2 regions of the Paenibacillus sp. FSL H8-0282 genome follow, and region 2 is predicted to be linked to the other one. Evidence: riboswitches for the same ligand, from Rfam matches in the RefSeq annotation. Region 2 holds a riboswitch; the other holds the start of a gene.

Region 1 (3,534 bases), 180 kb from region 2:
AACTAGGTATTCAAGTCTTGATCTCCAAGGTGCTGGTTACCTTTATCACGGTGATCATCAATTTCTTTGGAAGTCGTAAATGGGTATTTTAAACATTAATTTCAGGCAGAAGGAGTTGCTATGCTTAAAGGCAAGTAGCTTTTTCTGCTTGATTTGTATATAACCATAGAAACAATATACGGAGGCGAATAACATTGCGTAAATTCTCCTATCTACTCATACTGGCTGGGATACTTATCATGTTATATCCGACAGCTAACGAATGGTACAACGACAGGCAGCAGGAGAAGTTATTAGAAACGGCTGAACTAAGCACTGCCGATAGTACTCCCCAGTCAGATCTGAGGAGCAGGTATGCTGAAGTTACTCAGCTGTTAGCAGAGGAATCGGTTCTGGATGCCCAAGCACAGCCCCAACCCCAAGAGACAGAAAAGCCTGAACCGGAGATTGAAGTCGGTGGCAAAGTAATCGCACTAATTGAAATCGATAAGATTGATTTGAAGCTGCCTGTATTAGAAGGGGCTACAAAAGCTAATATGAAACATGCTGCAGCCCATATGAAAGAAACGGCACCCCTTGGAGAGATCGGGAATGCTGCAATCGCGGCGCATCGGGCTCGAACTACGGGTCGTTTGTTTAACAGATTGAATGAGGTTGTTGTGGGGGATGTTATCACGGTAAAGACTAGTGATCAGGTGTTTAACTATGAGGTATACGATATTTCTGTTGTAGATCCGAGTGATGTCTCCGTTCTTGACGGGAATGACAAGGATAAGATTCTTACTCTGATTACATGTGATCCGCTAGTGAATCCAACGCATCGTCTGATTGTTCATGCCAAATTAACAAAAGGAGAATAGTGAATGACAAGAAAACACAAATACCGGGAGATATTTATAAAATAATGGGTAATCTAGTAAATTAGGTCTTGTTCACAACTATAAATATGATAGTATTATACTATGAAAGCTAAACACGATAACGGCAAACCTTCCGAAAGGTAGGGACGCAAAGCTAAAGGGCCTTTTCCCGAAAGGATGGCAGCCAGCTACCGAATGAAGAGGCTTTTTTTGTTTGTTTCAAATGGATTCTATCAATTATATCTAGTAAAGCTAGAACAGATAGAGCTTATACGATAACGGCAAACCTATCGAAAGGTAGGGACGCAAAGCTAAAGGGCCTTCCCGAAAGGATGGCAGCCAGCTACCGAAAGGAGTTTTATCCGTGAAAAAGGTTTATTTTATGCTGGTGGCGTTGTTCGTCCTAATGACTTCAGTTCCGGTAAGTACAGCTCAAGCTGCAAGTGCAGATGCCAGCTGGTTGATTACATCCAAAGTGGCTCAAGGTGTTATTGGTATTAACTATGATATTCCGAAAGATAAAAGAATCAAACTCATGATCACCAAAGATAACAGCAGCTATACATATAACTTGTATGCTTCTGGACAAGCTGAGGACTTCCCTTTGCAACAAGGAAATGGGACTTATAAGGTTTCTGTTCTGGAGAATACAACCGGCAATAAATACAAAGCGTTATATTCCGAAGTAGTAGACGTAACCATGAGTGACTCGAATTCCGTATATTTGGGCTCCGTACAGAATGTGAAATGGAGTTCTTCTGATAAAGCGATTGTCAAAGCTAAACAATTAGTACAAGGCAAAACAACAGACGAAGAGAAAGTTAAAGCGATCTATAACTATGTAGTTGCGAATGTACAATATGATTACTCTCTTGCTAATAGTGTAACTACTGATTATATTCCAAGCATCGATAAGACATTGACTACTAAAAAAGGGATTTGCTATGATTACGCTTCTCTTTTTGCCGCAATGCTGCGGAGTGTAGATGTTCCTGCTAAGTTGGTAATGGGGAATACAAGCTACGTTACGCAATATCATGCCTGGAACGAAGTGTTGCTTAATGGGAAGTGGGTTACCATTGATACTACAGTGGATGCAGGACTTTCAAAGAGTGATAAGAAAACCGATTTAATTAAAGCCTCAAGCAAATATACTGCGGCAAAATACTATTAAGTTCGTCGCTAGAAACATAACTCTATTAAATAAACAACTAGCTTAATTATTTAGCTAGTTGTTTATTTTTATATTAGGGGTTGCTTTTCTATTAATAGTTGGGGTATTATAGGTAAGCGTTGTTAGACAGCGTACAGGCGATACAGACGAGGCTGATAAAAAGCTTCGAAAAATAAAACTTGCATTTCTGAAAACAACATGATATATTATAAGAGTTGCTGCTGAGACATTAAATGGCGCCAACGAGAACTTGATCTTTGAAAACTGAACAACGAGTGAGTAGGAAATCACGTAAGTGAAATCCAAAACTAGAGAATTAATTTTCTCGTCAGATGTTTCAAAATGAGCATATCGCTCTTTTCAATACTAATTGGAGAGTTTGATCCTGGCTCAGGACGAACGCTGGCGGCGTGCCTAATACATGCAAGTCGAGCGGAGTCACTTTGAAAGCTTGCTTTCAAAGTGACTTAGCGGCGGACGGGTGAGTAACACGTAGGCAACCTGCCCTTCAGACTGGGATAACTACCGGAAACGGTAGCTAATACCGGATAATTTCTTTTTTCTCCTGAGAGAAGAATGAAAGACGGAGCAATCTGTCACTGAGGGATGGGCCTGCGGCGCATTAGCTAGTTGGTGGGGTAACGGCCCACCAAGGCGACGATGCGTAGCCGACCTGAGAGGGTGAACGGCCACACTGGGACTGAGACACGGCCCAGACTCCTACGGGAGGCAGCAGTAGGGAATCTTCCGCAATGGGCGAAAGCCTGACGGAGCAACGCCGCGTGAGTGATGAAGGTTTTCGGATCGTAAAGCTCTGTTGCCAGGGAAGAACGTCCGGTAGAGTAACTGCTACCGGAGTGACGGTACCTGAGAAGAAAGCCCCGGCTAACTACGTGCCAGCAGCCGCGGTAATACGTAGGGGGCAAGCGTTGTCCGGAATTATTGGGCGTAAAGCGCGCGCAGGCGGCTATTTAAGTCTGGTGTTTAAACCTTGGGCTCAACCTGAGGTCGCACTGGAAACTGGGTGGCTTGAGTACAGAAGAGGAAAGTGGAATTCCACGTGTAGCGGTGAAATGCGTAGATATGTGGAGGAACACCAGTGGCGAAGGCGACTTTCTGGGCTGTAACTGACGCTGAGGCGCGAAAGCGTGGGGAGCAAACAGGATTAGATACCCTGGTAGTCCACGCCGTAAACGATGAGTGCTAGGTGTTAGGGGTTTCGATACCCTTGGTGCCGAAGTTAACACAGTAAGCACTCCGCCTGGGGAGTACGGTCGCAAGACTGAAACTCAAAGGAATTGACGGGGACCCGCACAAGCAGTGGAGTATGTGGTTTAATTCGAAGCAACGCGAAGAACCTTACCAGGTCTTGACATCCCTCTGAATCCACTAGAGATAGTGGCGGCCTTCGGGACAGAGGAGACAGGTGGTGCATGGTTGTCGTCAGCTCGTGTCGTGAGATGTTGGGTTAAGTCCCGCAACGAGCGCAACCCTTAACTT
Region 2 (3,534 bases):
TTGGTGTCACTGTCGGCGTCGGCGTTGGTGTCACTGTCGGCGTCGGCGTTGGTGTCGGTGTTGGCGTTGGCGTTGGTGTCACTGTCGGCGTCGGCGTTGGTGTCACTGTCGGCGTTGGTGTTGGTGTCACTGTCGGCGTCGGTGTCACTGTCGGCGTTGGCGTCACTGTCGGCGTTGGTGTCGGTGTTGGCGTCACTGTCGGCGTTGGTGTCACTGTTGGCGTTGGCGTCGGCGTTGGTGTCACTGTTGGCGTTGGCGTCACTGTCGGCGTTGGTGTCGGTGTTGGCGTCACTGTCGGCGTTGGTGTCGGTGTTGGTGTTGGTGTCACTGTCGGCGTTGGTGTCGGTGTTGGCGTCACTGTCGGCGTTGGTGTCACTGTTGGCGTTGGCGTTGGTGTCACTGTTGGCGTTGGCGTCGGTGTCACTGTCGGCGTTGGCGTCGGCGTTGGCGTCGGTGTCACTGTCGGCGTTGGTGTTGGTGTTGGTGTCACTGTCGGCGTCGGACATGGTGTTGGCGTCGGTGTCGGCGTTGGTGTCACTGTCGGTGTTGGTGTCGGTGTCACTGTCGGCGTTGGCGTTGGTGTCACTGTTGGTGTCGGCGTCACTGTCGGCGTTGGCGTTGGTGTCACTGTCGGTGTTGGTGTCGGTGTCACTGTCGGCGTTGGCGTTGGTGTCACTGTTGGTGTCGGCGTCACTGTCGGCGTTGGTGTCGGCGTTGGTCCAGGTTCATCACCATCGTATGGATAGTGGTGAAATTCACCACCACCAGTACCTTTGAGTGAAGCCGCCACTAAAGTACCGTTAATCTGACCATTAATAAAATCAACATGAGCATAGGGGGCAAGTATGCTTCCCATTACACCTATGCCTGCCATATCAAGATACGCAGCTTGGCTAAAGTTAAGCAAAATTTTCTTGCTGTTCAACACGTTATTAGGTAGAAATCCGAAGTTTTTCATTTTTACGTTAGAACCATCAATATTAATAATTGCAGTAGATCCTGAAGGAACATTTATTGTAATTCCGTAGGTATTAGAGACGTTATCTCCTGAAACATTAAAAACATTGACCGCAGGATCTGTACCTGTCAGGGTAAGGCTGCCATATTGGTACACTGTTGTTCCATTCGCCGGCAATGCTGCAAGTTCTGCTGATTTGTCCTTCAAAGACTGACCTACGGCTGAAAAGTCAATCGTACTCCCCTGTCTTTTTGCACCACCCTTGAGGAGCGTTACATTCCCTGAAAAATCTCCCCCGTACACGATATTCCCATAAACAGTACCTCCGTTGAAAGTAAGATTCCCTCCAACAACAAGTGTGTCAGTCAGGGAAACCTCTGCTGCGGTCAACCTATCTCCAACACTATAGTTGGTTAAGTTAACGTTACCTCCAGCAGCAAACCTTCCTTCCGTATCCGAAACTGTCGTTATATCCCCTAGAATAAACACGTTGTAGACCGCTGCAATTCCCAATGTAGAAGAACTACTAGCTCCAGCAACTCCAGCTCCCAATGAGGAAAGCCCACTACCTACCGTCAAAATCCCAGCTAATACAAGCGAGAGTAACGGTTTTATTCTTCTTTTCAAATGGCACACCTCCTAAAACTATGATTTATATTAATCAGAATAATTACCAGAAACTCTAAAGGACCTAACAACAAAAAAGACCGCCAAAAAGAAGTGAAATTCCCTTCTCATGGCAGTCGGACGGTCATTGTGCCTTTAAGACACTTTAGACTCCTGGACTTTGCGTCCCGCCCTTTCAGACGGTTTGCTATTATCATGACTATATATATGTATTACACTGCAAGTCCAGAACTGGTAGCTGAAGCATTCTATCCAATAACAGTCTATGACTTTTAATACTTTTGAATTAATAACAGTTTAGCTCCCGACACCCACAATTGTCAATCAATTCCTTTCGATAATTCCCCGCATTAGTACCACACAAAAAAAGCGCCTAAAGGCGCTTCGCATAAGGTTTTTCATTAAATTTTAAAGTAACTGTATATAGCCCAATATGGATATCCATAAGGGAACACTCAGAATTAAACCAAAAAACAATCCACGCTGGAGGCTGCCCTCTTTTTCCATCATAATTCTCCTTTATTTGCGTTCGATACATTAATTTTTATTATTACAATTTTTAATATAATTTATTCTTCGTTATTTAGTTGTGAATTTTATCACATTGGATAAGCTGTTTAGAAATACCATTGATTATTTTTGGAATATCGGGGTAGAATACGAATATACGTTCCTATTAGAGGTGATGAGATTCATGCATAGAGCAGAAAGCAGGGACAACATGCTGGTGAAATCTTATTTATTGCTTCCGATGATTTTATCAGCTTTCGAACGGGACTCCGCCATTTTATCTACACACTTACGAACACCCGCCCCTTATCTGGAGGTGCTTGGAACAGCTGCTGCAGTAGCTACAACAGATCTAAGGGATGTTCGTGCAGAAATGAGAAGACGGGGAATCAAGGTGTATGAGCAAAACAGACTTAATACGGGAATTGAAGCCAAGTATATATGTCGTGGCTATCATGAACGAATGCTGCTGTTGAATGACATTGTTGCGGCTCAGGCTGCCATCCATATGCGCAGATATCTAGGGCTGGATATTTCATCTTTTAAGAGTTACGAAGAACAGTACCAGATTAAGTAAAGCTGTATAGAAGCCGCTGCGCTCTCTCCCCCCAATCAATTAGTGAACAAAAAAATAGGCCTTACCATGGGAGTTGGCAAGACCTGAGAGAGATATACCACAAAACACTGGGGGGTGTTTGGTGTCTCTAATATATACCTCGAACCTGAAAAAAAGCTGATAGGCACATAAAAATTACATTAAAAATATTGTTCGCCGTTCAGAAGTGAGTAGAGTGCTCCCACAAGCTTAGCCGACCTTTAGCTGGAATTGGATGGCTTAATGGATGAACCCCTTCAAGCTTCCAGGCAAACCGTCCTTCACTATAGTCGCCAAAATCATATTCGTTCCCATTGATCCATTCCCTTAAATCCACCTCTGGAGTAACCACATAACATCCCGCGAGCTGACCTGTAGCAATAATAGCTCCTGTCGGCAAATTATTCGCTGTATAGCCATGTTTCGCCAATACTGATTTGTACGGTTCCTGTTCACAAATCTTTTTGTCAATCCTCACTCCGGCATGGATGCCTAACTCGCCGCGGTAGGCTGTTCTCCATGAACGAGTTTCAAACTCTTTTTCACCAAGAGCAATTAAGGTCGCCCAAGGCTGCCGTATTGTTATACACCGCATGATATTTATCCCCTTTGTTTTACATACATTCTTTATACAATAACAAATTATTATTATTATGGAATATAAAAGAATATATTGATTATCTATCACTATATTTCATAAATAGGAATTTATGTTTGGACAATCTTTGATGAGTTAGATAAATTTGTATAGTTATTAATATACATAAGGAGTTGTATTCTTTTGTTAAAAAAAACAACATTACTACTTAGTTCTATAATTCTTATCTTAAGTCTGTTCTCAGCC

Evidence for each region. A riboswitch is a leader RNA that binds a small molecule or an ion and turns the genes downstream of it on or off. The one in region 2 is predicted to bind cyclic di-GMP.
Region 1: linked by a shared signal. The riboswitch ahead of NST94_RS03210 (transglutaminase-like domain-containing protein) and the one ahead of NST94_RS02430 (choice-of-anchor A family protein) in region 2 are both predicted to bind cyclic di-GMP.

The regions. Positions count from the first base shown of each region.
Region 1 is NZ_CP150146.1:733,376-736,909, forward strand. Features, by position in the region: gene NST94_RS03200 (GtrA family protein) at 1-92, shown strand, start outside; gene NST94_RS03205 (class D sortase) at 195-860, shown strand; cyclic di-GMP riboswitch class I at 974-1,056, shown strand; cyclic di-GMP riboswitch class I at 1,131-1,211, shown strand; gene NST94_RS03210 (transglutaminase-like domain-containing protein) at 1,225-2,034, shown strand; rRNA gene NST94_RS03215 (16S ribosomal RNA) at 2,402-3,534, shown strand, end outside.
Region 2 is NZ_CP150146.1:552,734-556,267, reverse strand. Features, by position in the region: gene NST94_RS02430 (choice-of-anchor A family protein) at 1-1,585, opposite strand, end outside; cyclic di-GMP riboswitch class I at 1,694-1,784, opposite strand; gene NST94_RS02425 (hypothetical protein) at 2,280-2,672, shown strand; gene NST94_RS02420 (ASCH domain-containing protein) at 2,872-3,285, opposite strand; gene NST94_RS02415 (kelch repeat-containing protein) at 3,472-3,534, shown strand, end outside.